4 regions of the Metapseudomonas lalkuanensis genome follow, and region 2 is predicted to be linked to each of the others. Evidence: predicted binding sites of a transcription regulator. Region 2 holds the regulator's gene; each other region holds the start of a gene.
What was found. The regulator FliA, encoded in region 2, starts transcription of late flagellar genes. The targets are predictions, from matches to a motif close to CTAAAGTTTNNNNNNNNNNNGCCGNTAA.
Positions count from the first base shown of each region.

Region 1: a site for FliA is predicted at 4,186-4,213, ahead of FXN65_RS06290 (methyl-accepting chemotaxis protein). Genes of this name have one in related genera too.
Region 3: a site for FliA is predicted at 2,465-2,492, ahead of FXN65_RS15775 (methyl-accepting chemotaxis protein). Genes of this name have one in related genera too.
Region 4: a site for FliA is predicted at 3,282-3,309, ahead of motA (flagellar motor stator protein MotA). Genes of this name have one in related genera too.

Region 1 covers NZ_CP043311.1:1,314,708-1,322,263, forward strand. Annotated here, with positions in the region: gene maiA (maleylacetoacetate isomerase) at 1-555, shown strand, start outside; gene FXN65_RS06285 (amino acid permease) at 638-2,053, shown strand; gene FXN65_RS06290 (methyl-accepting chemotaxis protein) at 2,511-4,118, opposite strand; gene FXN65_RS06295 (metal-dependent hydrolase) at 4,237-5,274, opposite strand; gene FXN65_RS06300 (VOC family protein) at 5,639-6,532, shown strand; gene FXN65_RS06305 (CoA transferase subunit A) at 6,543-7,424, shown strand; gene FXN65_RS06310 (CoA-transferase subunit beta) at 7,435-7,556, shown strand, end outside.
Region 2 covers NZ_CP043311.1:1,792,054-1,799,609, reverse strand. Annotated here, with positions in the region: gene FXN65_RS08485 (chemotaxis protein CheA) at 1-477, opposite strand, end outside; gene FXN65_RS08480 (protein phosphatase CheZ) at 489-1,277, opposite strand; gene FXN65_RS08475 (chemotaxis response regulator CheY) at 1,298-1,672, opposite strand; gene fliA (RNA polymerase sigma factor FliA) at 1,756-2,502, opposite strand; gene fleN (flagellar synthesis regulator FleN) at 2,499-3,332, opposite strand; gene flhF (flagellar biosynthesis protein FlhF) at 3,408-4,757, opposite strand; gene flhA (flagellar biosynthesis protein FlhA) at 4,773-6,896, opposite strand; gene flhB (flagellar biosynthesis protein FlhB) at 7,111-7,556, opposite strand, start outside.
Region 3 covers NZ_CP043311.1:3,379,202-3,386,757, forward strand. Annotated here, with positions in the region: gene FXN65_RS15765 (methyl-accepting chemotaxis protein) at 1-850, opposite strand, end outside; gene FXN65_RS15770 (Na+/H+ antiporter family protein) at 978-2,297, opposite strand; gene FXN65_RS15775 (methyl-accepting chemotaxis protein) at 2,528-4,672, shown strand; gene FXN65_RS15780 (NADPH-dependent FMN reductase) at 5,072-5,668, shown strand; gene FXN65_RS15785 (sigma-54-dependent transcriptional regulator) at 5,700-6,986, opposite strand; gene FXN65_RS15790 (GNAT family N-acetyltransferase/peptidase C39 family protein) at 7,208-7,556, shown strand, end outside.
Region 4 covers NZ_CP043311.1:5,505,152-5,512,707, forward strand. Annotated here, with positions in the region: gene orn (oligoribonuclease) at 1-127, opposite strand, end outside; gene rsgA (small ribosomal subunit biogenesis GTPase RsgA) at 224-1,255, shown strand; gene motB (flagellar motor protein MotB) at 1,313-2,365, opposite strand; gene motA (flagellar motor stator protein MotA) at 2,376-3,227, opposite strand; gene FXN65_RS25435 (HDOD domain-containing protein) at 3,345-4,868, shown strand; gene rhdA (thiosulfate sulfurtransferase) at 4,914-5,729, shown strand; gene asd (archaetidylserine decarboxylase) at 5,751-6,614, shown strand; gene FXN65_RS25450 (molecular chaperone) at 6,803-7,556, shown strand, end outside.

The DNA.
Region 1 (7,556 bases), 480 kb from region 2:
GTCAAGGATGGCGGCCAGCAGCATCAGGACGCCTATCGCGAACTCAACCCCCAGGGCCTGGTGCCGCTGCTGGTGGATGCCGGAAATGCCGGTGGCGAAATCCGCATCGCCCAGTCCCTGGCCATCCTCGAATACCTCGAAGAAGTCTTCCCCGTACCGGCCCTGCTGCCGGCCGACCCCGCCCAGCGCGCCCTGGTGCGCTCGCTGGCCATGCATATCGCCTGCGAAGTACATCCGCTGAACAACCTGCGGGTGCTGCAGTACCTCAAGGCTGAACTGGGCGTCTCCGACGAGGCCAAGGATGCCTGGTACCGCCACTGGGTGGGCGCAGGTCTCGCCGCCGTGGAAAAGGGCCTGGAAGCCTTCGGCGGCAAGCTCTCCCTGGGCAGCCGTCCCGGCTACCTAGAAGCCTGCCTGGTTCCCCAGGTCTACAACGCACGACGCTTCGACTGTGACCTTTCGGCCTATCCGCGCATCCTCGATATCGCTGCGCGCTGCGAAGCCCTCGAAGCATTCAGGAATGCTGCTCCGGAGGTACAGCCAGACGCGCAATAAGGTTTACCCGCCTTGCAAACTTCCGCCGGACCACAAGCCCGGCGGGTGAAATCCCGTCACGACAACAACAAAAGGTGACGCAATGAGTGAGATGCAACACTCGGGCGAGCTGAAACGCGGCCTGAAGAATCGCCACATCCAGCTGATCGCCCTCGGCGGCGCCATCGGCACCGGTCTCTTCCTCGGTTCCGCCGGCGTGCTCAAGTCCGCTGGTCCCTCGATGATCCTCGGCTATGCCATCTGCGGCTTCATCGCTTTCCTGATCATGCGCCAGCTGGGCGAAATGATCGTCGAAGAGCCGGTCGCCGGCTCCTTCAGCCACTTCGCACACAAGTACTGGGGTGGTTTCGCCGGCTTCCTCTCGGGCTGGAACTGCTGGGTGCTCTACATCCTGGTCGGCATGAGCGAGCTCACCGCCGTGGGCAAGTACATCCACTACTGGTGGCCGGACGTCCCCACCTGGGCCACCGCCGCCGTCTTCTTCCTGGTGGTCAACGCCATCAACCTGGCCAACGTGAAACTCTTCGGCGAGGCCGAATTCTGGTTCGCCATGATCAAGGTGGTCGCCATCGTCGGCATGATCGTCCTCGGCTGCTGGATGCTGTTCAGCGGTAGCGGCGGCGAGCAGGCGACGGTCGCCAACCTCTGGGCCCATGGCGGCTTCTTCCCCAACGGTGTGAGCGGGCTGGTGATGGCCATGGCCTTCATCATGTTCTCCTTCGGTGGCCTGGAAATGCTCGGCTTCACCGCGGCCGAGGCCGACAAGCCGAAGCAGGTGATCCCGAAGGCCATCAACCAGGTCATCTACCGCATCCTGATCTTCTATGTCGGCGCCCTGGTCGTGCTGCTCTCCCTGAGCCCCTGGGACGCGCTGCTGGCTTCCATCAACGGCGCGGGCGATGCCTACAGCGGCAGCCCCTTCGTGAAGATCTTCGCGCTGATCGGCAGCGACACCGCCGCGCACCTGCTGAACTTCGTGGTGCTCACCGCCGCCCTGTCGGTCTACAACAGCGGTACCTATTGCAACGGCCGCATGCTGCTGGGGCTGGCCGAGCAGGGCGACGCCCCGCGCGCCCTGGCCAAGGTGGACAAGCGCGGCGTACCGGTACGTTCGCTGCTGGTGTCGGCGGCCGTGACCTTCCTCGCCGTGGTGGTCAACTACGTGGTTCCGCAGAATGCGCTGGAACTGCTGATGTCCCTGGTGGTGGCCGCCCTGGTGATCAACTGGGCGATGATCAGCTACTCCCACCTGAAGTTCCGCCAGCAGATGGACAAGGACGGTGTTCGCACCGGCTTCCGCGCCCTCTGGTACCCGATGGGCAACTACCTGTGCCTGGTCTTCGTGCTGTTCATCCTCGGCGTCATGCTGTTGATCCCGGGCATCCAGGTATCGGTGTACGCCATCCCGGTATGGCTGCTGGTGATGTGGGGCTGCTACCGCCTGAAGCTCAGCAGCAAGGCCCAGACTGACAAGGTCGCGGGTTACGAAGCGGGTTGATACTCCGCTGTACCCACAAGAACCCCGGCCTTGTGCCGGGGTTTTTCTTTTGGTTGCTCGCGGCGTGAGTTGGCTTGGGAATCGGTTTCCGGCTCATTGCCGAGCGGGCTCCGGGTTGCTGTTTCGCCCTCCCGGGCGAGTCACTTTTGCCAATCGCGGCAAAAGTGACCAAAAACGCTTGCCCTACCATCCGGCCTGGCTTCGCCAGGTTCCCTCCCGACATCGTTGCTCCGGGGGCGCGGCATCCATGCCGCTCGTCCCTCTCTGCAACGATTCCGCTCGGCCTCCTGAAGGGGCGGTGTCGCCGCCTCACCTCTTTCTCCAGATGTCAGGCTACGCGTTGGCTTCAGGACTATTCGTTCTTCACCGGCGCGAGTCACCCCTCGCCCTCTGGGAGAGGGGAGAGGGTGCGGGCGGTTCCAGTCCAGCACGCAGAGGCAGGGGAGAGCTGTCAGACTCAAATCTGAAACCGCGCCACCGACGACTGCATCGCGCTGGCCACGGCGTCCAGGCTTTCGACGGCGTTGGCGAGGTCGCGCATGGCCTGGCTGTTGCTCCGTGACATCTGGGCAATCAGCTCTACCCGCTGGGCCACTTCGCTGCTGGCCCTGGACTGCTCGCCGATGGTGTGGGAAATCTCCTCCACCACTTCCGCCGCACGGTGGGCGCCACTGCGGATCTCATTGATCGACTCGCCCGCCTGCCGCGCCAGGCCAACGCCGTCCTGCACCCGCTCCACGCCCGTCTGCATGCTGTCCACCGCCTGCTGGGTGGACTCGCGGATGCGCTGGATCATCCCGGTGATCTCCTGGGTCGACTGCGCGGTGCGTGCCGCCAGATTGCGCACTTCGTCGGCCACCACCGCGAAGCCGCGCCCGGCTTCCCCGGCGCGGGCAGCCTCGATGGCGGCGTTCAGTGCCAGCAGGTTGGTCTGTTCGGCGATGCCCTTGATCACCTGGATGATGGAGTGGATTTCCTCTGACGACTGGCCCAGCGCCGTGATGGTGCTGGAGGACTGGTTCACCGCGTCGGCGATGCGGCTCATGCCGTCCACTACACCGAGTATCACCGCGCCGCCGCTGCCGGCCAGGTCCTCGGACTGGGCGGAAATGTTCTGCGCATTGCGGGCATGCTCGGCGATCTGGCCGATGTTGGCGATCATCTGCTCCATGGCCGCGGCCATGCTGGTAGCGCTGTCGGATTGCTCGCTGGCACCGTCGACGATGCTCTGCGAGGTTTCGCTGAGGCGGTGGGCGGTGCCGCGCAGTTCCTCGCTCTCGTTGCGGATGGTGGCGATCATCTGGCGCAGGTTGCCCTGCATTTCAGCCAGGGCCCGTTGCAATTGGCCGGCCTCGTCGTCGCTGTCGATGCTGACCTGGGTGAGCAGGTTGCCCTGGGCGATGGCGTGGGCCACGCAGACGGTTTTCTCCAGGGGGCGCAGGACCGCGCGCATCAGCTGGCTGGTCACCAGGCAGAGCAGGCCGACTACCAGCAGGATGCCGCCCACCAGCCAGGCGGCGGCGCTGCTCACGGCCGCCTCGCCATCGCTACGGGTCTTCGCCGCGTGGGCCTCGATCTTGCCGCTCAGCGCCTCGTTCTTCTCCTCCAGCTCGCCGAAGCTGCGCTCGAAGGCCGACAACTCGCCACGCGCCGCCTGCGGATCGCGCAGGGCGAGATTGACGATGCGTTCGGCTTCTCCGATGTAAGTCTCCAGGGCCGGTTGGGACTCGGCGATGGCGCTGCGGATATCCGCCGTCAGCGGCAGTTTGGCGTTCTCGCCCAGGGTGCGGCGGAACCATTCGCTGTGGTCGCGCAGGTCACTGCGTACCTGGTCGGCCCCGGCCTGGTCGCCCGGCTGCACCACCAGCGCCGCCAGCACGTCGGCACGCAGGGCGTCGTGCATCATGTCGCCTTCCAGGTGATTGCGCAGGGCGCTTACGCTCAACTGGTTCTCCGCCAGCGCCCCGGCCAGTTCGGTCTGTCCCCAGTATCCGATGCCACCCAGCAGGGCAGCGGCCAGCACGCTGATTGCTCCGGAGGCGACCATTTTCTGCCTTATTTTCATGTCCTGTCCCCGCTGGTGAAGTCCGACGCTGGCAAGGGTAGTCCAGCCGCAACTGCCGCTGGAGACTTTATCGGCCGCAGGTTTGGCGTCATGAGGGCAGGGCGAAACCGCCAGATTCCTAGCGCTGCAGCAGTCCCGCCCAGGTGGAAAGCGGAACCGCCTGATCCTCATGCCAGATCCGCTGCCAGAGCACCTTGAGCCGATCCAGGTCCCCCCGTTCGGTGTGCCAGCGGCGAGCTTCCTTCACCGGCTGCCAGCGGCCATCCCGGTGTTCGGCGAGGATGAAGCGGAAAGGATGGAAGCCAGTCATGCCCAGGCGCAGGTCGGTGACCACCAGCACCTGGTCGATCTGGTCGTAGCGCAGGATGCCGTGGGTGAACCAGGCCAGCCGCAGGTGCTGCGGCGAATCCCGCAGGCACCGCGCCAGTTCGGTACCTCGGGGGATGGGTTCGAGCCGTGGCGGCTCGCGGTCGAACCAGCTCACCAGGGCTTCGTGGTAGTCCTCGCCGTCGAGCACGATCACCCGCCAGAGCAGGGTGTTGAACGGTGTCGGCGTGCTGAACATCGCCTGCGGGCGAACGCCGTCCCGTTCCAGTGCCTCCTGCACCCGCTGCTCGGCCATGAACTTGCCGCCGAGGGTCGAGAGCAGGTAGAGGCTGGACAGCGCCAGCGCCGCCACCGGTAGCCGTGGCGTGCGGTCACGCAGGCCGAAAAGCACCCCACCGATCACCGCCGCCAGGAGGGGCAAGGTGTAGAGCGGGTCGATGATGAAGATGCTCGACCAGGCGATGGGGGGCGTCATCAATGGCCAGAACAGCTGGGTGCCATAGCTGGTGAAACAGTCCAGCAGGGTGTGGGTCACCAGTACCAGCCAGAGGCTGAGGAACAGCCGCTGCGTCGAATAGCCGGGATTCGGCCGCCATCGTCGCACCAGCAGCGTGAGCAACGCCGCCAGGGCGCTGAGCACGAAGATCGAATGGCTGAAGCCCCGGTGGTAGGTCATGGCCGCCACCGCATCGGTATAGCGGATCGCCACGTCCAGGTCCGGGAGCGTGCCGAGCACGGCTCCGTAGAGCAGCGCCTTGCGCCCCTGCCAGCGGCCGAGCAGCGCGCCCTGGATAGTGGCGCCGAGCACCGCCTGGGTGAGTGAGTCCATCGCCGTCCCTCGAGAGTGATCCGTCGGCTAAGTTACTGCGCCTGTGGCTGGCTCTGCAGTGGGAAATTTCCACCAGATTTTTCCGCTGGATGCCACGGCTGTCTGCTTTCGCGAATTCATTGGGTAGGAGCGAGTTTGACCACGCCTTCTACAGGGGCGGGATCGACTCAGTGCCCGTACTCCACGTCCAACTGATAGTGGCTTTCCCCGAACGACCCTCCCACAAACCGCCGAAGCCCCGTCCCACGCGCCTTTCGCGCTAGTCCCAACGGACGATGCCCGCTCCCTGGGCCACCGATTTAATCCCTCCCCATAGAGCCCCGCGCCCGGCGTGCGCGGCGATAACGACAATGAGGAGAACCGCATGGATATCCGTGGCCTGGGGTACGTCACCGTAGCCTCGACAGACCTGAACCGCTGGCGCGAGTACGCCGCCGGGGTGCTCGGCATGATGGTGGATGCCGTTGCGGACGAGCGGCTCTACCTGAAGATGGACGAACGCCCCTACCGCATCCTGGTGGAGCGTGCCGACCGCGACGGTTACGGCGCCTGTGGCTGGGAAGTGGCCGGCAAGGCCGCCTTCGAGCAGGCCATCGCCGAACTGCAGCAGGCCGACGTCGAGGTGCAGCGTGCCAGTGCTGCCGACGCGTCCGGCCGCAGGGTGCAGGAGCTGGCGCGCTTCGCCGATCCGGATGGCAATCGCCACGAACTGTTCTGGGGCCCGCAGCAGGATTTCGCACCCTTCGTTTCCCCGGTAGGTGTCAGCGGCTTCGTCACCAGCGACCTGGGCATGGGCCACGCGGTGCTGCCGGCACCCTCCTTTGACCGCTGCCTGGACTTCTACGAGCGGGTCATGGGCTTCGGTCTCTCCGACCTGATGAAAGTGCGCTTCACCCCTGATCCGGCCGAACCGGAAAAGCGCATCCACTTCCTCCACTGCAACAACGGCCGCCATCACTCCCTGGCGCTGTTCGAGTGCCCGATTCCCTCCGGCTGCGTGCACCTGATGGTGGAAGTGGGCGAGCTGGACGACGTGGGCCGTGCCCTGGACCGCATGCATGCCAGCGGCGTCAAGCTCTCCGCCACCCTCGGCCGCCACACCAACGACGACATGACCAGCTTCTACATGCAGACCCCGGGCGGCTTCGACCTGGAATACGGCTGCGGCGGCAAGGTCATGGACTGGGAACGCCACACCCCCTTCGAGAGCACCGTGGTCAGCCACTGGGGCCACGACTTCAGCGTTGGCCGTCGCTAAGGAGCCACCCATGGACAAACGCATGACCGCTGCCGACATGGTCGGCCAGCTACGCGACGGGATGACCATCGGCATTGGCGGCTGGGGCCCACGGCGCAAGCCGATGGCCCTGGTTCGCGAGATCCTCCGTTCCGACCTCAAGGACCTCACCGTGGTCGCCTACGGCGGCGCCGACGTCGGCATGCTCTGTGCCGCCGGCAAGGTGCGCAAGCTGATCTACGCCTTCGTCTCGCTGGACTTCATTCCGCTGGAACCCTACTTCCGCAAAGCCCGCCAGGAAGGCGCGGTGGAGGTGATGGAAATCGACGAAGGCATGCTGCTGCTCGGCCTCAAGGCTGCCGCCATGGGCGTGCCCTTCATTCCCACCGCCGTGGGCCTGGGCACTGATGTACTGCGCATCAACCCGGAGCTGAAGCTGGTCAGCTCGCCCTACGACGACAGCCGCGACTGGGTCGCCATGCCGGCGCTGAAGCTGGATGCAGCGCTGATCCACGTCGACCGTGCCGACGCCCGTGGCGTCTGCCAGATCGCCGGCCCGGACCACTACATGGACGACCTCTTCGTGCGTGCCGCCGAGAAGGCCTACGTGAGTTGCGACGAACTGGTGGACAGCGCCTGGTTCCACGAGGACCCATCCCGCGCACGCCAGGTGTTCTGGGAACGCAACCGCACCAGTGCCGTGGTGCACCTGGCAGGCGGCGCCCACCCGTCCTCCTGCGCGCCGCTGTACGGCTTCGATACCGCCCACTTCAAGGCCTACAACGCCTCGGCCGCCGAGCCGGATGGCTGGCAGGCCTACATGGAACGCTACGTCAACTGCGGGGAAGCGGAATACCTGGCCCGTGTAGGCGGCCTGGACGCGATTCGCCAACTGCCGCTCCCGGTTTTCTGAGGACGCTGAGATGACTGCCACCAAGCAACCCTACAGCCTCGCCGAACTGATGATCTGCGCCGCTTCCGAAGCGTTCGCGGACGACGGTGAGGTGCTCGCCACCGGCATCGGCGTATTGCAACGCCTGGCCGC
Region 2 (7,556 bases):
GATGTCGGCGGTTGCTTCGACGGGAGCCGGTGCTTCGACAGGCGCGGGGGCCGCCGGCGCCGCAGCGACGGGTGCAGGCTCGGCGCCGGCCGGTTCGGCCAGGCGCGCCAGGGCAGCCAGCAGCTCCGGCGTGGCGGGCGTCGGCTCGCTGCGCTCGCGCACCTCGCTGAACATCTCATTGACCGTGTCCAGGGCCTGCAGCACCACGTCCATCAGTTCGGCATCCACGCGGCGCTCGCCCTTGCGCAGGATGTCGAAGACGTTCTCGGCGATGTGGCAGCACTCCACCAGCGCATTGAGCTGGAGAAAACCGGCACCACCTTTCACGGTGTGGAAGCCACGGAAAATCGCGTTGAGCAGGTCCATGTCGTCAGGGCGGCTTTCCAGCTCGACCAGCTGCTCGGACAGTTGCTCCAGAATCTCGCCGGCCTCTACCAGGAAGTCCTGGAGGATTTCTTCATCGGCGTCGAAGCTCATATGAGCGCTCCCTAAAAGCCTAGGCTGGATAGCAGATCGTCGACGTCGTCCTGTCCGGACACTACGTCCTCACGTATATCGGCATGGATCTGCGGACCTTCACCCCTGGAAGGATTTTTTTCTTGTTCCAGCTCTGCACGTAGCGCGGCGTGGTCGTGCTCGATGCCGGCGTAGCGATCCACCTGGCTGGCCATCAGCACCAGCTTGACGAGGTTGCTCTCCACCTCGGTGACCAGTTGGGTCACGCGCTTGATCACCTGGCCGGTAAGGTCCTGGTAGTCCTGCGCCAGCAGGATGTCGTTGAGCTTGCTCGACAGGGCATCGGTATCGCGCTGGCTGCGGGCAAGGAACTGCTCGATGCGGCGAGCCAGGTCGCGGAACCCGTCCGCGCCGATTTCCCGGCGCATGAAGCGGCCCCACTCCGCGCCCAGCTGCTGGGCTTCGTCGCTCAGGCCGTTGAGCAGCGGCGCGCTTTCCTCCACCAGGTCCATGGTGCGGTTGGCGGCCTTCTCGGTCATGTGCACCACGTAGGAAAGGCGATCGGTCGCGTCCGCGATCTGCGACATTTCCTGGGCGTGGGGCAGATGCGGGTCGATCTGGAAGTTGACGATGGCGTTGTGCAGCTCACGGGTGAGCTTGCCGACTTCCTGGTAGAGGCCGCGATCACGGACGTGATTGAGTTCGTGGATGAGTTGCACGGCGTCGGTGAAGTTGCCTTTCTCGAGACTTTCCACCAGTTCCCGCGCACGGTCTTTCAGGGTCGACTCGAAGTCTCCCAGCAGGTGTTCATTCTGGTCCATGGTGCCCCCGCGGCTGACATTCAGCCGTTGACCCGCTCGAAGATCTTCTCGATTTTTTCTTTCAGCACCTGGGCAGTGAAAGGCTTGACCACATAGCCGTTCACGCCGGCCTGGGCGGCCTCGATGATCTGGTCGCGCTTGGCCTCGGCAGTCACCATCAGGACCGGCAGGTGCTTCAGGCGCTCGTCGGCACGCACGGCGCGCAGCAGGTCGATGCCGGTCATTCCGGGCATGTTCCAGTCGGTCACGAGGAAATCGAAGTTGCCGCTGTGCAGCATCGGCAGGGCCGTGGTGCCGTCGTCGGCTTCGGCGGTATTGGTGAAACCCAAGTCGCGCAAGAGGTTCTTGATGATGCGTCTCATCGTCGAGAAATCGTCAACGATGAGGATTTTCATGTTCTTGTCCAAGTCGACCTCCGTACAGTCTCAAACGCCCCTCTTGCCGGGTGCGCCGTTCAAATCTGGAAGCGGTGTGCCGTTCAGCGTGCTCGCCATTCGCCAAGCCGTGCGCGCAAGCGTGCCGCGCACTGGCTATGCAACTGGCTGACCCGCGATTCGCTGACCCCCAGCACTTCACCGATTTCCTTCAAGTTCAGTTCTTCGTCGTAATACAGCGCCAGTACCAGGCGCTCACGCTCGGGCAGGTTCGCGATGGCATCGGCCAGCGCGGCCTGGAAGCGTTCGTCTTCCAGATCATGGGAAGGTGAAAATTGGGTGACACCGGCGTCCTCGCGCAGACCGCCCTGCTCGCCTTCCTGCAACAGGTCGTCGAAGCTGAACAGGCGGCTGCCCAAGGTGTCGCTCAGAATGCCGTAGTAGTCTTCGAGACTCAATCCAAGTTCGGCAGCAACTTCCTGATCTTTAGCGTCGCGTCCTGTTCTCGCCTCGATGGTGCGGATGGCCTCGCTCACCATGCGGGTATTGCGGTGCACCGAACGCGGCGCCCAGTCGCCCTTGCGGACTTCATCGAGCATGGCTCCGCGAATGCGGATACCGGCGTAGGTTTCGAAGCTGGCGCCCTTGCTGCCGTCGTATTTCTTCGAAGCTTCGAGCAAGCCGATCATCCCGGACTGCATCAGGTCTTCCACCTGTACGCTGGCTGGCAGGCGCGCGAGCAGGTGATAGGCGATGCGCTTGACCAGGGGGGCATAGCGCTCGATCAACTGATGTTGCGAATCCCTTGCCTGAGCCTTGCCGTACATACGCAGTCCAGTGGCGGGTGTCATACAGGGGTTTCCGCGGAGGGCTGCTTGACCAGCCGCTCGACGAAGAACTCCAGGTGGCCCCGCGGATTGGCCGGCAGCGGCCAGCTATCGACCTTCTGCGCGATGGCCTTGAAGGCCAGCGAGCACTTCGAACGCGGGAAGGCTTCATAGACCGCGCGCTGCTTCTGCACGGCCTTGCGCACCGACTCGTCGTACGGAACGGCGCCCACGTACTGCAGGGCGACGTCGAGGAAACGGTCGGTGACCTTGGTCAGCTTGGCGAACAGGTTGCGCCCTTCCTGCGGGCTGTGGGCCATGTTGGCCAGCACGCGGAAGCGGCTCATGCCGTAGTCGCGGTTGAGCAGTTTGATCAGTGCGTACGCGTCGGTGATCGACGTGGGTTCATCGCAGACGACCACTATCACTTCCTGGGCCGCACGGACGAAGCTGACCACCGAATCGCCAATGCCGGCGGCGGTGTCGATCACCAGTACGTCGAGGTTGTCGCTGATTTCGCTGAATGCCTGGATCAGGCCGGCGTGCTGCATGGGCGAAAGCTGCACCATGCTCTGGGTGCCGGAGGCGGCGGGGACGATGCGGATGCCCCCCGGCCCCTGCAACAGCACGTCGCGCAGGTCGCATTCGCCATTGATCACATCAGCCAGTGTGCGCTTGGCGGTGAGGCCGAGCAGGACGTCGACGTTGGCGAGTCCCAGGTCGGCGTCCAACAACATGACGCGGCGTCCGAGATCGGCCAATGCCAGCGAGAGGTTCACCGACACGTTGGTCTTGCCGACGCCACCCTTGCCGCCGGTCACCGCGATCACCTGTACGGGATGCATACTACCCATTTCAAATACCTTGCCTTAGGTCGACTGGGCCATTTGGCTGTCCAGCACCGCCCCTCTGGGCGGCTTACAAATTCTTCAACCGGCGCGCCGCGCCGGATTCTGATAGAGCCCGGCGAACAGGTCGGCCATGGCTTCTTCACTCGGGTCTTCCGGAGCCTGCAGGCTGACCGCACGGCTCACCAGCTGGTGGCTGCGGGGAACCTGCAGATCATCCGGGATTCGCGGGCCGTCGGCCAGATAGGCTACCGGGAGATGCTGGCCGATAGCCAGTCCCAAAACCTCACCCAGGCTGGCCGCTTCGTCCGCCTTGGTAATGATGCAACCGACCAGGCCGCAACGCTTGTAGCTGTGATAGGCCGCCTTGAGCACCTGGCTCTGGCTGGTAGCCGCCATCACCAGGTAATTCTTCGCGTTTATCGCCCGGCTGGCCAGCGCTTCGAGCTGCATGGTCAGGGCCGGATCGTTGATTGGCAGACCAGCGGTATCGATCAGCACCACGCGCTTGCGCGCCAGCGGAGCCACGGCCTGGGTCAGGGATTGGCCCGGATCGACCAGGGTCACCGGCACATTGAGGATGCGGCCAAGGGTCTTGATCTGCTCCTGGGCGCCGATGCGGAAACTGTCCATGCTCACCAGGGCGACGTTCTGCGCGCCGTACTTGAGCACGTAGCGGGCTGCCAGCTTGGCCAGGGTGGTGGTCTTGCCCATGCCGGCCGGGCCGACCAGGGCGATCACACCGCCCTCTTCCATCGGCTCGACCTGAGGAGTGCGGATGGCGTGGGCGAGATGCGCCAGGAGCATGCGCCAGGCCTGGCGCGGGTCGCTGACGTTGGCCACCTTGTCCAGCAGGGCGCGGGCCAGTTCGGCCGGCAGGCCCATGCGCTGCAGGCGGCGCCAGAGGCTGGCCTGCTGCGGACGGCGGTTCTGCATCTGGCTCCAGGCGATGGAGCCCAGCTGCACTTCGATCAGTTCACGCAGACCGCTCAGCTCGAAACGCATGGCGTCCAGGGCGGCCTGGTCCACGCCGGCAGATTTCGGCGCGCTGACCGTCTCCACCGGACGCGGCACGGCGCGCGGACGCTCGATAGCGGCGGCCAGGGCGGATTCCGGCAGTTCCGGTTCGATGGCGGTCAGCGGCTGGCCGGCGAACAATTGACGGTCCTTGCCGGCATCGGCGATGGCACGGGTCGTCAGTTCGGCCTGAGCCTGGGCGATGCGCGCCTGGGTCTTGCGCAGTTCGGCTTCAAGCGCCGGGTTCGGCTTGCTCGGGGCCGGCGCGGGCAGCGGGTAGTCCAGCGCCGCGGTCAGCTCGACACCGCCGGCAACCCGACGATTACCGATGATGGCGGCATCCGCGCCCAGTTCATCACGCACCAACTTCATGGCTTGACGCATATCGGCGGCGAAGAAACGTTTGACCTGCATGGCCCTTGACCTCGGTTAGTTCTGCCCCACAGTCGCGACTATGGTGACCTGCTTGTTGTCCGGTATTTCCTGGTAGGCGAGCACGTGCATGGTTGGCACGGCGAGCCTTGCGAAGCGCGACATCATCGCCCGGATCGGCCCGGCCACCAGCAGGATCGCCTGCTTGCCGAGCATTTCCTGACGCTGCGCCGCTTCCACCAGGGAACGTTGCAGCTTCTCGGCCATTCCGGGTTCGAGGAGAACGCCATCTTCCGAACCCTGTCCGGCCTTCTGCAGGCTATTCAGCAATATCTGTTCCAACCTGGGTTCCAGAGTGATCACAGGCAGCTCCGGCTCTAGTCCCACAATGCTTTGCACAATTGCACGGGACAGCGAGACACGAGCCGCCGCCACCAGCGCGGCGGGATCTTGACTCTTGGGTGCCACGTTGGCGATGGCTTCGGCGATGGTGCGGATATCGCGCACCGGCACCTGCTCCTGCAGCAGCGCCTGGAGCACCTTGAGCAGCGTCGACAGCGACACCATGCCGGGCACCAGCTCTTCGGCCAGGCGCGGCGAACTCTTGGCCAGGTTCTGCATCAGTTGCTGGACTTCTTCGTGCCCCAGCAGCTCATGGGCGTGCTTGTGCAGCACCTGGTTGAGGTGGGTAGCGACCACTGTGCTGGCATCCACCACCGTGTAACCCAGCGATTGCGCCTGGTCACGCTGGCTGGCGTCGATCCACACCGCTTCCAGGCCGAACGCCGGATCCTTGGCGGCGACGCCGTTGAGGGTGCCGAATACCTGGCCGGGGTTGATCGCCAGTTCGCGGTCCGGATAGACCTCCGCCTCGGCCACGCTGACGCCCATCAGCGTCAGGCGGTAGGCGTTGGGCAGCAGGTCGAGGTTGTCGCGGATGTGCACCGAGGGCATCAGGAAGCCCATCTCCTGGGACAGTTTCTTGCGCACGCCCTTGATCCGTGCCAGCAACTGGCCGCCCTGGTTGCGGTCGACCAGCGGAATCAGCCGGTAACCCACTTCCAGGCCCACCAGATCCACCGGGGTCACGTCGTCCCAGCCCAGCTCCTTGGTCTCCTGGGCGCGCTGGGCCGGCAGCAGTTCCTGCTGGCGCTTCTCTTCCTGTACCGCCTCTTCCTTGACCTGTTTCTGGCGATGCCAGATGAACCAGGCACCGGCGGCTGCCACCAGGCCCAGGCCGATGAAGGATACATGCGGCATGCCCGGCACCAGGCCCATGGCGATGAGGATGCTGGCCGACACCGCCAGAGCCTTGGGCGAGGCGAACATCTGGCGGTTGACCTGCTGGCCCATGTCTTCGGAGGAGGACACGCGGGTCACCATGATGGCGGCCGCGGTGGACAGCAGCAGCGAGGGGATCTGCGCCACCAGTCCGTCACCGATGGTCAGCAGCGAGTAGATGCGGCCGGCGTCGCCGAAGCTCAGACCGTGCTGAAGCATGCCAATGGCCATGCCGCCGAGCAGGTTGATGAAAAGGATCAGCAGGCCGGCGATGGCATCGCCACGGACGAATTTGCTGGCACCGTCCATGGAGCCGTAGAAGTCGGCTTCCTGGGAAACCTCGGAGCGGCGTTTCTTCGCTTCGGCCTGATCGATCAGGCCGGCGTTGAGGTCGGCGTCGATCGCCATCTGCTTGCCGGGCATGGCGTCCAGGGTGAAGCGCGCGCTCACCTCGGAGATACGGCCCGCACCCTTGGTGACCACCACGAAGTTGATGATCATCAGGATCGCGAAGACCACGGCACCGACCACATAGTTGCCACCGACCACCACGTCGCCGAAGGCCTGGATCACCTTGCCCGCGGCGTCGTGGCCGTCCTGGCCGTGGAGCAGCACCACGCGGGTGGAGGCGACGTTCAGTGCCAGGCGCAGCAGGGTGGCGACCAGCAGGATGGTCGGGAAAACGGCGAAGTCCAGCGGGCGCATGGCGTACACGCACACCAGCAGGACGACGATGGACAGGGCGATGTTGAAGGTGAAAAAGACGTCCAGCAGGAACGGCGGCACCGGCAGGGTCATCATGCCCAGCATCACCAGCACCAGCAGCGGCACCCCGAGGTTGCCACGACCGATGCCCAGCAGGTTGTTGCGGACATTGCCGATCAGTTGCGTACGATCCACTGCTACTCCCCTACCCCTTTCACGGAGCCCCGCTCCGCTCATCCAATCTTTTGACGCGTCGATGCGTCCTGATCCCCCTTGTGCAAGAAGCTTTCCAACTTCATTAAGGGGTTGATTCGGATGGGAGAATTCGCAGGCGGGGAAATTGTGGGAGCGAATTCATTCGCGAATGAATTCGCTCCCACAACAAGAGCGGGGCTTGGCGCTCAGACCATCACTCGTCGCGCCGCAAATCCGGCGGAATCGGCAGGTCGTGCAGCGGCGCCGGGCGTTTGCCGCGACCGGCGCGGAACTGCTTGAGCTGGTAGACGTAAGCCAGCACCTGGGCCACGGCCAGGTAAAGGCCGGCAGGGATTTCCTGGTCCAGCTCGGTGGAGTAGTACACCGCCCGCGCCAGCGCCGGAGACTCCATGACCGTCACCTTGTTGTCCTGGGCGATCTCGCGGATCTTCAACGCGGTGAAGTCGTTACCCTTGGCCAGCAGGACCGGCGCACCGCCCTTCTCGGCGTCGTACTTCAGCGCCACGGCGAAGTGGGTCGGGTTGGTGATCACCACGTCGGCCTGGGGCACCGCGGCCATCATGCGGCGCTCGGCCATTTCCCGCTGCAGGCGGCGGATGCGTGACTTGACCTCGGGCTTGCCCTCGGAATCCTTGTATT
Region 3 (7,556 bases), 1.6 Mb from region 2:
GGCGTACCAGGCCATGGATCTTCTCGACGAAGCGGTTGAAGGAGCCCGCCAGTTCGCCAAGCTCGTCATGGCTGTCGACCACCAGGCGGCGGGTCAGGTCGCCTTCGCCGGCGGCGATGTCGTCCAGGTTGGCCCTGATCCGCTGCAACGGGCGCACCAGGGCATTGGCCAGTCCCAGGCCAACCAGGCCGAAGATCACCAGCAGCACGGCAGCGATCACCACCACGCTGGTCACGATGGTGCTCACGCGCTCGTCGATCTCTCGCTCCACTTGCGCCACCTGGGCCGCCACGCCATCCAGGTTCACCGCAGTGCCCAGGGCCAGGTCCCACTTGGGCAGGTAGTAGCTGTAGGCCAACTTGGGTACCAGCACGCTCTCGTTGCCCGGTAGGGAGGAGCTGTACTCCACGTAGTTGGAGCCGTCCTTGGCCACCGCCACCAGGCGGTCGTTCACGGCTACGCCGTTGGGGTCCTTGCGGCCGGTGAAACTCTTGCCCACATCTACCGGGCTGTCACCGCGAAACAGGCGAATCACCTGGGAGTCGTAGCCGAAGAAATAGCCGTCCTTGCCGTACTTGATCTTCGACAGAATGGCGATGGCCTGGTCGCGGCTGGCGGCGTCGCCCTGGGCCGAAGCGTCGTACAGTGCCTGCACCGACCCCAGGGCGATCTGCATGTAGCTCCTGAGTTCTTCGCGGCTCTCGCCGATCAGGCGCTCGCGGGTGTTCTTCACTTCGTCTTCGGCCAGGCGGTGGATCACCTGGGTCACCGCGCCGGACAGCACCAGCGCGAAGAGGATCACAGGCACCAGGGCCAACAGCAGGACTTTGGTCTTCAGGGTCAAACGCATCGGGGCAATCCTCGAAAAGCAGGGGTCCGGAAAGCAAGACGGGGTTGCCGTCTTATCGGCAACCCCGTGCGCACCTTAAGCGACTGTAAAGTCGAAATGATCAAGCGAACGCCAGTACCGGCGCGCGCTAGAGGACCATCGCAGCGGCCCAGCCAAACGCCAGCAGCGGCAGGTTGTAATGCAGGAAAGTGGGCACCACGGTGTCCCAGATATGGTTGTGCTGGCCATCCACGTTCAGGCCCGCGGTCGGGCCCAGGGTGGAGTCGGACGCGGGAGACCCGGCGTCGCCCAGGGCCCCTGCGGTGCCGACGATGCTGACGATCGCCAGCGGGCTGAAGCCCAGTTGCACGCACAGCGGCACGAAGATGGCCGCGATGATCGGCACGGTGGAGAAGGACGAACCGATGCCCATGGTCACCAGCAGGCCCACCAGCAGCATCAGCAGCGCCCCCAGCGGCTTGCTGTGGCCGATCCAGCCGGCCGAAGCATCCACCAGGGTCGCTACCTGGCCGGTTTCGCGCATCACCTCGGCGAAGCCCGAGGCGGCAATCATGATGAAGCCGATCATGGCCATCATCTTCATGCCCTCGGTAAACAGGTCGTCCGCTTCCTTCCAGCGCACCACGCCCGACAGCGAGAAGATCACGAAGCCCAGCAGCGCACCGATGATCATCGAGTCCAGCCAGAGCTGCACCACGAACGCGACCAGGATGGCCACACCGGCCACGCCGAGGCTCATCGGGTTGTAGGCGACGCTCACCTGCTCGGCCTGGGCGATGCGCTCCAGGTCATAGGTGCGCTTGCCGCGATAGCTCACGAACACTGCGATGAACAGGCCGGCGACCATGCCCAGCGCCGGTATCAACATCGCCTCGGTGACATTCACACCGGTAACGTCGACGCCACTTTTCACCACATTCGCCAGCAGGATCTCGTTCAGGAAAATGTTGCCGAATCCCACCGGCAGGAACATGTAGGGCGTGATCAGGCCGAAGGTGATCACGCAGGCGACCAGCCGGCGATCGATGGACAGCCGCGTCAGCACATAGAGAAGAGGGGGAACCAGCAATGGAATGAAGGCGATGTGGATCGGCAGGATGTTCTGCGAGGAAATCGCCACGCACAGCAACAAGGCGACCAGCAGCCATTTCAGTGCATTGCCGCCGTTGGCTTCCTGGCGGCCCACCAGTGCCAGGGCCTTGTCCGCCAACGCGTGGGCCAGGCCGGAACGCGCGATGGCCACGGCGAATGCACCCAATAGCGCGTAGGACAGTGCCACGGTGGCGCCGCCACCCAGGCCCTTGTTGAAGGCCGACAGGGAACCTTCGATCCCCAGGCCGCCGACCAGGCCACCCACCAGCGCGCCGATGATCAGGGCCACCACCACATGGACCCGGCACAGGCTGAGGACCAGCATGATCCCCACCGCCGCCACTACCGCATTCATCGCCTCTCCCCACCTTTGCAGGCCATGCCGGCCGCGAAAAAAAGCGCGCACTTTGCCCAAACCGGGGGCGGCTGTCAAAAGCGTTCGGAATATTGGGCGTAGTGTGCATAATTCTTGCCTGCAAATTGCGCCCTCGTGCATTCCGCACGGCTATTCGTCGTCTTCGCGTCAAGAAATCGCCGCTCGCGCCGACAACGAATGAAGTTCCGACGAGACAGAAGGAAGTCCCAATGCCGTTCAATCGCCTGTCCATCCAGTGGAAAATCACCCTGCTCGCCGGCCTCTGCCTGCTGGCCATCGTGACCCTGCTGGTCGGTTCGTCCCTGTACCAGTCCGAGCGCAGCGCCAGCCTGGTGAAGGCCGACAGCAGCCGGATGCTCGACCAGAGCGCACGCCTGCGCCTGCAGGCCCGCGCGGAGCTGCAGGCCATCCGCATCCAGCGCTACTTCATGGACACCTACCAGTACGGCAAGGGCTTCTCGCGCCAGGTGTTGTTCCTCAAGGAACAGGCGGAAAAGCGCTTCCTCGACGCCTTCGACCTGCGTGAAGACCTGACCCGCCAAGTCCGCACCAGCCTGGAAGCCAACCCGGAAATCCTCGGCCTCTACCTGGTCTTCGAACCCAACGCCCTGGACGGCAAGGACGAACTCTTCGTCGACCAGGCCGAACTCGGCAGCAACGACAAAGGCCGCTTCTCCCTTTATTGGGCTCAACCCACCCCCGGCAAGCTCGAATCGGAATCCATGACCGAGGAGCTGCTCGCCGACAGCAGCACCGGCCCCAGCGGCGCACCCTACAACGCCTGGTACACCTGCCCGATGAAAACCGGTCAGTCCTGCGTGCTGGACCCCTACTTCGATAACGTCGGCGGCCGCCAGGTGCTGATGACCAGCATCGCCTTCCCGCTGCAATTGAACGGCAAGACCATCGGCGTCATGGGCCTTGACATCAGCCTGGAAAGCCTCCAGCAGTTGAGCATGTCCGGTAACCGTGAGCTGTATGACGGCAACGGCCACGTGAGCATCCTCAGCCCGGCCGGCCTGCTCGCCGGCCACAGCCGCGACGCCAGCCTGCTCAGTGCGAAGCTGGACAAGGCCTTTGGTGAAAACGCCAGCGAACTGGCCGGCAACCTCCAGGCCGGCAAGGCCGTGGAACTCAAGCACAACGGCATGCTGCGGGTGATGCAGCCGTTCAAGCCGATCCCCACCGCTGCACCCTGGAGCGTGCTGCTGGAAGTACCGGAGAAGGTCCTGCTGGCGCCGGCCCTGGAACTGGATGCCAAACTCGATTCGCAGAACCACACCGCCAACCTGGTCGGCCTGTTGATCGGCCTCGTCTCGGGCGTCGCCGGCCTGCTGCTGGTGTGGCTCACCGCCCGCGGCGTGACCCGGCCGATCCAGGGCGTGGCGCACATGCTCCGTGACATCGCCAGCGGCGAGGGCGACCTCACCCGGCGCCTGGACTACGCCCGCCAGGACGAGCTGGGCGAGCTGGCCGGCTGGTTCAACCGTTTCCTCGACAAGCTGCAGCCGATCATCGCCGACGTGAAGCGCTCGGTGCAGGACGCCCGCGGCACCGCCGACCAGTCCGCCGCCATCGCCAGCCAGACCAGCGCCGGCATGCAGCAGCAGTACCGCGAAGTCGACCAGGTGGCCACCGCCTCCAACGAGATGAGCGCCACCGCCCAGGACGTCGCCCGCAGCGCCGCCCAGGCCGCCGAAGCCGCCCGCGGCGCCGACCATGCCACCCGGGAAGGCCTCGGCGTGATCGGCAAGACCACCAGCGCCATCGAGCAACTGGCCAGCGAAATGAGCGCGGCCATGGAAGAAGTGCAGGCCCTGGCCAACAGCAGCGAGCAGATCGGCTCGGTGCTGGAAGTGATCCGCGCCATCGCCGAACAGACCAACCTGCTGGCGCTCAATGCCGCCATCGAGGCCGCGCGGGCCGGCGAGGCCGGGCGCGGCTTCGCGGTGGTGGCCGACGAGGTGCGCAACCTGGCCAAGCGCACCCAGGATTCGGTGGAGGAAATCCGCCAGGTGATCGAGGGCCTGCAGCACGGCACCCGCGAAGTGGTCGGCTCGATGCACAGCAGCCACCGCCAGGCGCAGGGCAGCGTCGAGCAGGTGGAACAGGCGGTGGCGGCGCTGCAGCGCATCGGCGAGGCGGTGACGGTGATCACCGACATGAACCTGCAGATCGCGTCTGCCGCCGAGGAACAGAGCGCGGTGGCCGAGGAGATCAACCGCAACGTGGCGGCGATCCGCGACGTCACCGAATCCCTTTCCGGCCAGGCCGAGGAGTCCGCCCAGGTCAGCCAGGCGCTGAACCGCCTGGCCAACCACCAGCAGGGGCTGATGGATCAGTTCCGCGCGTAGGGTGAATGTCGCGCTTTGCATCCACCAGCGCGGCCGAGCCCGAGCCCGGCACTGATGCCCTAGGCTTTCCCGTGGGAGCCAATTCATTCGCGAAAGCAGGCCGCAGGTCTGTCCCGGGGAGCCCCTGCCACACCGACGAACCCTCACCCCCGGCCCCTCTCCCTGAAGAGGAGAGGGGTGACTCGCGCCGGAACCACCGCCGCACCGGCGATGCTCTGCTTTTCTGTGGGCGCCAATTCATTCGCGAAAGCAGGGCACCCTCCTGCCCTGAGGTACTCGCAACGGGCACTCCCCCCTCCCCCTCCTGGCGCCATCCGTGTCTCAACCTGGCGTGCATTCGCTTGCCGGCTCGCAAACCGCCGGCTAGCCTGCTCCCCCGTCTGAACAAGGAACCCCTAGATGCTGAACATCGTCCTGATCGCCGGCTCCAGCCGCGCCAACAGTCAGTCGGGCAAGGTTGCCCGTTTCATCCGCCAGCGCCTGATCGAACTCGACAAGGCCAGCCCCAGCTCCTGCAGCATCATCGACCTCGGCCAGGGCCCGCTGCCCCTGTGGCCGGCAGAAGACACCGGCCCCTGGAGCGGATACCAGCAGCAACTGCGCGACGCCGACGCAGTGGTGGTGATCGCCCCCGAGTGGAACGGCATGGCCTGCCCGGCCATCAAGAACTTCTTCATCTACGCCAGCAAGGCCGAGCTGGCGCACAAACCGGGCCTGCTGGTGGGCGTGTCCTCCGGCATCGGCGGCGGCTATCCCATCAGTGAGCTGCGCGCTTCCAGCTACAAGAACTGCCGCCTCTGCTACCTGCCGGAGCACCTGATCATTCGCGGTGTCGAGAAAGTGCTGAACGACGTCGAGCCGGCGAGCGAAGACGACCAGCGCATCCGCGCCCGCATGGACTATGACCTGGATATCCTGGCTCGTTACGCCGAAGCCCTGAAGCCGGTCCGCGAAGCCATCGACATGAGCATCCCGGCCTTCGCCAACGGCATGTAAGCGACCGTTGCAGGGGCGACGACAATCGCCCCTACAGCAACTGGTGCTTGTGCAGCAGACGATAGAACGTCGGCCGCGACACCCCCAGCACCTTGGCCGCATGACTGAGGTTGCTGCTGTAATGGGCCAGGGCGTCGCATAACGCCTGATACTCCGCCCGCCGCTTGTAATCCTCCAGCGTGCCCAGCAGGGTCCCGTCCACCGGGGCGCTCTGCAGTCCCAGGTCATCCGCCTCGATGGGACCATTCTCCGCCAGGGCATAACCCCGCCTTACCCGGCTGGCCAGCTCGCGCACATTGCCGGGCCAGCGGTGACGGACCATGGCGGCCAACGCCTCCTCACTGAAATGGCTGGGCCGACGCCCCGCCTCCAGGCTGTAGAGATCAACGAAGTACCCCGCTAACAGGGCGATATCGCCCTGGCGTTTGCGCAGAGGGGTGATCTGCAGGCGGTTCTGTTCCAGCCACTGGCACAGGCCAGGATGGAACGTCCCCTGCTCCACCAGGTCGCTCAGTTCCTCGCGGGTCGAAGCCAGCACCCGCACATCAAGGCTCAGCACCTCGCCATCGGCGTGGCGCAGGGTCTTCGAGCGCAGGCAGGACAACAGACGCTCCTGCTGGCCAGGCGGCAACTCATGGACGGCGTCAAGGAACAGGGTGCCGCCATTGGCCGACGCCAGCTTGCCCTGGTGGCCGAACAGCAGATTGGCGGTTTCCACTTCAGGCAATACGCCACAGTTGAAACTGACGAATGGCCCCGCCACCCGCCGCGACATGCGGTGCAGAGTCCGCGCCACCAGTTCCTTGCCGCTGCCGCTCTCCCCCACGATCAGCACGGGCTTCTCGCACGGCCCCAGGCGCGCCAGTTGCTTGCGCAGGTCCCGCAACGGCCGGCTCTGGCCCAGCAATTCATTCTGGTCGCCCCGGCGATTGCCGATGCCGCGCAGGCGCGCGATGCCGAAAGCGCGTCCCAGCAGGCCCTGCAGACGCGGCAGGTCTACCGGTAGCGGCACGGCGTCGAAGAACCACTCGCCGATGAACTCATCCACGCCCGCCCCCGTATCGGTCAGCGGATCGATCAATGCGATCCATTCGGTGCCACTGCGGCTGATCAGGTGCTTGATCCCCTCCGCGCGTTCCAGATGGTCGCCGCGCAATCGCAACAGCCCGATGTCGTAGCTGGCCGCCAGGGCCTGGTCCAGGTTCTGGCTGGACACTGTCCAGCCCGCCTCTTCCAGGTGGGGAAGGATACGCCGGCAGTGGTCGCAAGGGTCGACCAGCAGGAGGCGTCGCGGTGCAGAGGAGGTGGCTTCCAAAATGAACCTTCCTTGACGCCAAAAATTTGCATTGCCAATAAAAACAATAGTTTGGACGCACTATTTGTAACGCTAGCAAGAACTTTGGCGCGCTATGGAATCTTTCTCTATAAGCGCAATTCTCCTTCGAACTTTGACCTCCCCCGCCTTCGGCAATCGTCTCGACAGCGTTCCAATCCGGGCCAATACTCGTGCGATTCCTTCCCTGCCTTGCGGGGCCTGCCATGAACCTGCTCCTACGTGCTGCCACGCTCGACGATCTGTCGGCGTTAGTAGAGCTTGAGAGTCGCTGTTTCGAGGTTGCCCGCCTCGGCCGGCAGCAGTTTCGCTGGATGATGCTGGAAGCCAATGGCTGTCTGATGGTGGCCGAGGGCGACGGCCACTCGCTGCTCGGTTATGCGCTGGTGCTGTTCCGCCAGGGCAGCACCTTGGCCCGCCTCCACTCTGTCGCCACTGACCCGCGCGCCCGCGGCAACGGAATCGGCCAGCGCCTGCTGGACATGGCCGAAGCCAGCGCCCGCGAGCATGACTGCGCCTACCTGCGGCTGGAGGTGTGCCCCGACGATCGCGACG
Region 4 (7,556 bases), 2.3 Mb from region 2:
GCCCCTCGGCCAAAACGTTCAGATCACTGTCGGTCACGATGGTGGCCATCTCGATGATCACGTCCGTGTCCGGATTCAGGCCGGTCATTTCCAGATCGATCCAGATCAGGTTCAGGGCATTCTGCATATTCGGTCTCCTCGGCGAAGCGCGCATTCTAGCTTAGAGGCTGCCGCTGCGGGCTGCGTGCTAAACTCGCGCGGTTTTTTTCCAAGCGGACCCACCATGGCCAAACGCCAACTGACCCGCCGGCAGAGCTGGCGCATCGAGAAGATTCAGGAAGAACGCGCCGCTCGCGCAGCCAAGCGGGAGTCGCGCGCGCTCGAAGAGCTCGAAGGCGGCGATCTCGGCCCGGAGCAGACCGGCCTGGTGATCGCCCACTTCGGCGTGCAGGTGGAAGTCGAGGCCCTGGAAGGCGACCTGGCTGGCCAGATCATGCGCTGCCACCTGCGCGCCAACCTGCCGCCGCTGGTTACCGGCGACCGCGTGGTCTGGCGCGCCGGTGCCCAGGGCAGCGGGGTGATCGTCGCCCAATTGCCACGCAGCTCGGAGCTGTGCCGCCCGGACATGCGCGGCGTGCTCAAGCCGGTGGCGGCCAACGTCGATCAGATCGTCATCGTCTTCGCGCCCCTGCCCCATCCCCACGCCAACCTGATCGACCGCTACCTGGTAGCGGCCGAGCACGCAGGCATCCACCCGCTGCTGCTGCTGAACAAGGCCGACCTGGTGGATGACGAGAACGGCGCCATGCTCGACGAACTGCTCGGGGTCTACCGGCAGCTGGGCTACCCGCTGCTGGAAGTCTCGGCACGCCAGGGCGGCGGCATGGAGGATCTGATGGCCAGACTCGACGGCCATATCAGTGTCTTCGTCGGCCAGTCCGGGGTGGGCAAGTCGTCGCTGGTCAACAGCCTGCTGCCAGGGGTGGACACCCGCGTCGGCGCCCTTTCCGAGCTCACCGGCAAGGGCACCCACACCACCACCACCGCCCGCCTGTTCCACTTCCCGGGCGGCGGCGAGCTGATCGACTCTCCCGGTATCCGCGAGTTCGGCCTGGGCCATGTCAGCCGCGACGATGTCGAGGCCGGGTTCATCGAATTCAACGAATTGCTGGGAACCTGCCGCTTCCGTGACTGCAAGCACGACCGCGAACCGGGCTGCGCCCTGCTCAAGGCCCTGGAAGATGGCCGCGTGCATCCGCAACGGATGGCGAGCTACCGGCACATCCTCGCCAGCCTGCCCGAAGACGAGTACTAAGGTTCGGTGGAAACGAAAAAGGCCACGCAATGCGTGGCCTTTTCATTGGTGCGGCAGTCACTGCCCCTTGGGCTGGTCCATCTTCAGCACGCCGTCTTCGAAGATATTCAGCTTCTCCCGCAGCTCACGTGGCTGCACCGGCGCGCCCGGATCGCCCGCCGGGGTAGCTGGAGCCGACGGCGCAGCATCACTGGCAGGAGGCGGGGGCTGCTGCCCTTCCTCAGGCTTGGCACCGTCGCCCTGCTCACCCTCGATGGCGCGCTGGGCCTTCTTGGTGAGCACGATGATGTCGATACGGCGATTGACCGGATTGAAGGGGTCCTTGCGGTCGAACAGCGCCGACGAGGCATAGCCCACTACCCGCGCCACCTGGTCTTCCGGGTAACCACCGGCGATCAGGGTGCGACGCGCGGCGTTGGCGCGACCGGCGGACAACTCCCAGTTGCCGAAATCACCGGCGCCGGCATAGGGCTTGGCATCGGTGTGGCCGCTGATGCTGATCTTGTTCGGCACGGCTTTGATGGTCTCGGCGAGGATCAGCAGGATGTCTTCGAAGTACGGCTGCAGGCGTGCGCTGCCGAGGTCGAACATGGGGCGGTTGGCGGCATCCATGATCTGGATGCGCAGGCCGTCCTGGGTGATCTCGAAGAGGATCTGGTCCTTGAACTTGCGCAGCTCAGGGTTCTCTTCGACCTTGTTCTGCAATTCCTGCAGCAACAGTTCCAGGCGCTCACGCTCGATCTGGTCGGCCAGGGTTTCCACCTGGCTGGCATCCACCTGGGTCTTGTCCGTGGAATCGATCGCCGACTCCTGGGAATCGGGCGCGTCCTTCAGCTCGGGATTCAAGGTGCGGTCAGGCGCGGGTGTGGGCGTGCCGCCCAGGTCGATGACGTACGGGCTCGCGCTCTCGGTGAAGCCGATGGGGTCCTTGAAGTAGCCGGAGATGGCCTTCTTCTGCTCGGGGGTGGCCGAGGACATCAGCCAGAGCACCAGGAAGAACGCCATCATCGCAGTGGCGAAGTCGGCGAAGGCGATCTTCCACGCACCGCCGTGGTGACCGGCGGCGTAGCGTTTGACGCGCTTGACGATGATCGGCTGGTTGTTCTCCATGACTCAGCCTTCAGCTGCCGCGCACGGCCTGCTCCAGCTCGCTGAAGCTCGGGCGATGTGCCGGGAACAGCGTCTTGCGACCGAACTCCACCGCCAGCGACGGCGGCATGCCGGAAGCCGAGGCCACCAGGCAGGCCTTGATCGCCTCGAACACGTTCAGCTCTTCACGGGCGTCGTGCTCCAGGGATACCGCCAGCGGGCCGAAGAAGCCGTAGGCCGCGAGAATACCGAGGAAGGTCCCCACCAGCGCCGCACCCACGTGCTGGCCGAGGGCGGCCTGTTCGGCTTCGCCCAGCATGGCCATGGTCACCACGATGCCGAGTACCGCCGCGACGATACCGAAGCCCGGCAGGCCGTCGGCGATACGGTTGACTGCGTGGGACGGGTGTTCCAGCTCTTCCTTCAGGCTGGCCAGTTCCATGTCGAACAGGCCCTCGAGCTCGTGGGGCGCCATGTTGCCGGAGGACATGATGCGCAGGTAATCGCAGATGTAGGCGGTCATCCGTTCATCCTTGAGGATGCCCGGGTACTTGCTGAAGATGGGGCTGGCAGGGGCGTCCTCGATGTCGGCCTCGATGGCCATCATCCCTTCGCGGCGGCTCTTGTTGAGAATCTCGTAGAGCAGGCGCAGCACTTCCAGGTAGAAGCCGTGGGTGAAGCGGGTGCCGAACATCTTCAGCGACTTCTTGAACACGATCATCGTCGTGCTGCCGGGGTTGGCCTGGAGGAACGCACCCAGCGCCGCACCGCCGATGATCATTACCTCGAAGGGCTGGATCAGCGCGGCAAGCTTGCCGTGAGACAGGATGTATCCACCGAGCACGCTGGCGAATACGACGATGATGCCGATGATTTTTGCCATAGGAAGGAAGCTTGAAGAGTCAGTAGAAAGGGTTATGAAAAGAGCCCCTTCTAATTATCGGAAGATATGCGCCAGACTATAGCCTGTTCAGGCGAAAAGCCAGATTGGCGGCCCCCTATGTCAACCGCAAAGCCCGTGCCACGCAGTCTCGACAGCTGGATCAAGCACCTCGATGGTGTGCGCCTGCCCGTCCCCGCCGCCGCCCACGAAAAGGTCCGCCGCGCGCTGGGTGACAGCCGCCGCTCCCTGCGCGATATCGCCGACCTGACCCAGGACAGCCCCGCCCTGGCCCTGAGCCTGCTGCGCGAGGCCAATGCCGCCGGCAACATGCTGAGCAGCCCGGCGGAAAGTCTGGAGGTTGCCCTCAGCCGCCTGGGCCTGAAGCGCGCGGAAGTCCTGCTCAATCGCCTGCCCGCGGTCCCCGAGAACGACATTCCGCAGCCCCTGCGTCAGCTGCAACTGATCAGCCAGCACGCCGCGCAACAAGCCAACGGCCTGTTCGCCGCCCGGCTTGCCCGCCTCTGGCAGGAAATCCACTGGTGCAGCCTGCTGTTCCTTTCGCCCCTCTGGCCGCTGCTGGCCAGCCACCCGGAACTGTTCGACACCTGGGAGAAGCGCGTGCTGGGCGAGGGCGAACCGGCTGCCAGGGTCGAACGCGAACTGCTCGGCGTCCCGCTGCTGCGCCTCTGCCAGGCCCTTGCCGAACATTGGAAGCTGCCCGACTGGATCATCCAGGGCTATCGCCTGCTGAGCGACGACCGCCGCATGCTGGTCAAGGCCCTGCACATTGCCCGCGACAATGGACATCCGCTGCAACAAACGCAGCAACTGGACGCCGACCCCGCCTTGAGTCGCTGGCTGACCCAGCCTGGCAATACCGTCCTGCTGGCGAACGGCCTGGCGGTTTCCGCCCATGTCGGCTGGGGAGATGGACACAGCCTGCGCTGGCAGCGCCTCACCGGACTGTTCATGAAGGTGCCGCTGGACGAACTGCAGCAGCAGGTTCACCAGCACGCCGCACACAGCGGACGCCTGCATGCCCGCGGCGACCTCTGGCACCCCGCCGAAGCCCTGCTCTGGCCTTGGAACCAGCACCGTCTGCGCCGCGAACCGGTTGCCGCACCGCCCCCTACCGCCGACGCCCTGGAAGACTGGCGTCGCCATTGTGGCGAGCTGATCCGCGAGCCCAGCCCATTCGCCAACGTGGTGCAGCTTTCCGCCTGCGCCCGCGACGCCCTGGAAAGCGGCGGCATGCGCCGGGTCCTGGTGCTGCTGGCCGACCGCGCCCACAGCCGCCTGCTCGCCCAGCAGCAGGTGGGGCTGCCCAAGGAAGCCAACGGCCTGCAACTGGACCCGAACCAGAGCCAGGTGCTGCGGCGTCTGCTCAGCCAGCCGGGCCAGCTGCGCCTGGGGCCGGACAACATGGCGCAGTTCTCCGCCCTGCTGCCCGGCCAGTTGAAGAGCCTGTTCCCGGGGCACCACCTGCTGCTGCGCTCGATCGCCGTGAACGGCCGGGTGGCCATGCTGGTGGTGGCCGACCAGGACGGCGCCCCCTTCGCCGAGATCAGCCTGCGCGCCTTCGCCAAGACGGCCCAGTGCATCGAGCGCGCACTCGCAAGCTTCGCCAGACGCGGCCGATAGGCTTTCCTATACAATCTGCCACTTTGCCCATTACCGGAGGCTTTCATGTCTGCCTTCCCCAACCTGCCGCTGGTGATCGAACCGGCCGAGTTGGCACCCCTGCTTGGTGCCGACGAGCTGATCCTGGTCGACCTCACCAGCGCCGCCCGTTACGCCGCTGGCCACGTCCCGGGTGCCCGTTTCGTCGATCCGAAGCGCACCCAGCTCGGCCAGCCGCCGGCACCGGGCCTGCTGCCCGCCAAGGCCGACCTCGAAGCACTGTTCGGTGAACTGGGCCATCGCGCCGACGCCACCTACGTGGTGTACGACGACGAAGGCGGCGGCTGGGCCGGCCGCTTCATCTGGCTGCTGGATGTGATCGGCCATCAGCGTTACCACTATCTGGACGGTGGCCTGCACGCCTGGCTGGCCGAAGGCCGGGAAACCAGCGACGCCGTTCCGGCAGCGGTCGGTGGCCCGATCGCCCTGACCTTGCACGACGAGCCCACCGCCACTCGCGAGTACATCCAGAGCCGCCTCGGCGCCGCCGACCTGGCCATCTGGGACGCCCGCGGCCCCGGCGAGTACAACGGCACCAAGGTCCTGGCCGCCAAGGGCGGGCACATCCCCGGCGCGGTCAACTTCGAGTGGACCGCCGGCATGGACCCGGCCCGCGCCCTGCGCATCCGCACCGACATGGCCGAGATCCTGCAGTCCCTGGGCATCACCCCGGACAAGGAAATCGTCACCCACTGCCAGACCCATCACCGCTCGGGCTTCACCTATCTGGTGGCCAAGGCCCTGGGCTACCCGCGCGTCAAAGGCTACGCCGGCTCCTGGTCCGAATGGGGCAACCACCCGGACACCCCGGTCGAGAGCTGAAGCGCCCATCAAGGAAACCTAATGAAAGAACGCCTCTTCATCATCAGCCAGTACCTGCTGCCGCATCACCTGCTGTCGCGCCTGGCTGGCTGCATCGCCGAATGCCGCGTGCAGTGGTTCAAGAACGCCTTCACCACCTGGTTCGCCAAGCGCTACCAGGTGAACATGAGCGAAGCGCTGGTCGAGGATGTCACTGCCTACGAGCACTTCAACGCCTTCTTCACCCGCGCCCTCAAGCCCGGCGCGCGTCCACTGGACGAAACGCCCGGCGCCATCCTCTGCCCGGCCGACGGCGCCATCAGCCAGATCGGCCCGATCGAGCACGGTCGCTGCTTCCAGGCCAAGGGCCACAGCTTCAGCGTGCTGGAGTTGCTTGGCGGTGACGCCGAGCGCGCCGCCCCCTTCATGGGCGGCGAGTTCGCCACCGTCTATCTGTCGCCGAAGGACTACCACCGTGTCCATGCCCCCCTGGGCGGCACCCTGCGGGAGATGGTCTACGTGCCGGGCCGACTGTTCTCGGTGAACCAGAGCACCGCCGAGAACGTGCCTGAGCTGTTCGCCCGCAACGAACGCGTGGTGTGCATCTTCGACACCGAGCGCGGACCGATGGCCGTGGTACTGGTGGGGGCGATGATCGTTGCGTCCATCGAAACCACCTGGGCCGGCCTGGTCACGCCGCCCAAGCGCGAACTGAAGACCTTCAGCTACGACGAAGCCGCGCGTGCACCGATCACGCTGGCAAAGGGCGACGAACTCGGCCGCTTCAAGCTGGGTTCCACCGCCATCGTGCTGTTCGGTCCGGACCAGGTACGCTGGGCCGAAAACGCGTGGCCCGGCAGCCAGGTGCGGATGGGTCAGCTGCTGGCCCTGCCGAAGGACGCCTGACCGGACGGAATCCTGGCCGAACCGCAGCGTTCGGCCAGGGCCGGATCAGGAAAGTGACGCGCCCTGCCGTCAATCTGCCAACACCTCTACAGCCCTGCCATGGATAGGCTGCCACTGTGCAAGGATGCTGATAGAGTGCTGAAATTCATTCCATTACCTCACGCGAGATGTCGGAGAACTCGATCCGGATGGAGCACCAGAGCCCTCACCTGCTGTTGCGCGTACCCGCGCCTAGCAAACAGAGCCTGTCCTTCTGCGATGCCACCCCTCGTGAGCTGAAACGCTGGATCGCCCATCTGCCCAAGGCCAACCTTGGGGAGACCGCCCGCCAGCTCTATCAGGCCCTGGTTGAACTCAACCAGCTGGCCACTCCGACTGACAACCGCCTGCAACTCCTGGAACTGATTCGTCCAGAAGTGCATTTCGTCTGCCAGCACCTGGAAAGGCACTTCCTCAATCAATCCATCGTCCTGGACGAGCGCCCGCGCAAGGTCGCCAACCTCTGCCAGGCCCTGCAGAACCACCTGGCCATCGGCTACAAGCTGATCATCGTGCAGGAATCGCAGCGTCCCAGCCGTGACCGCGACCGCGCCCAGCTACTCGCCATTGCCCTGCAACGGGCGGTCCACGCCCTCAATGGACCGCTGATTCGCGCCAACCAGCTCTACTGCCCGGTGCCCGAAGGTCTCTGGCTGGAACTGCACCAGCTCTACCAACTGGCCGAAAGCCGCCAGCTCCACCGCGTTGTCGTGCGCGATCCCCTGGCCCGCCATACGCAGGGCCTGAGCACTGAGCAGAGCTACCTGGCCGCACTGCTGCTGGGCTGCGCCCGCTGCAACCAGATGCGCCAGATCGGCATCGCCCGCCTGGCTGAAGTCCTCGCACCCTGGAGTGCCCTGGTGCGGCTTCAGTCCGCCGAGTTGCCGTCCAGTCTCTTCGCGG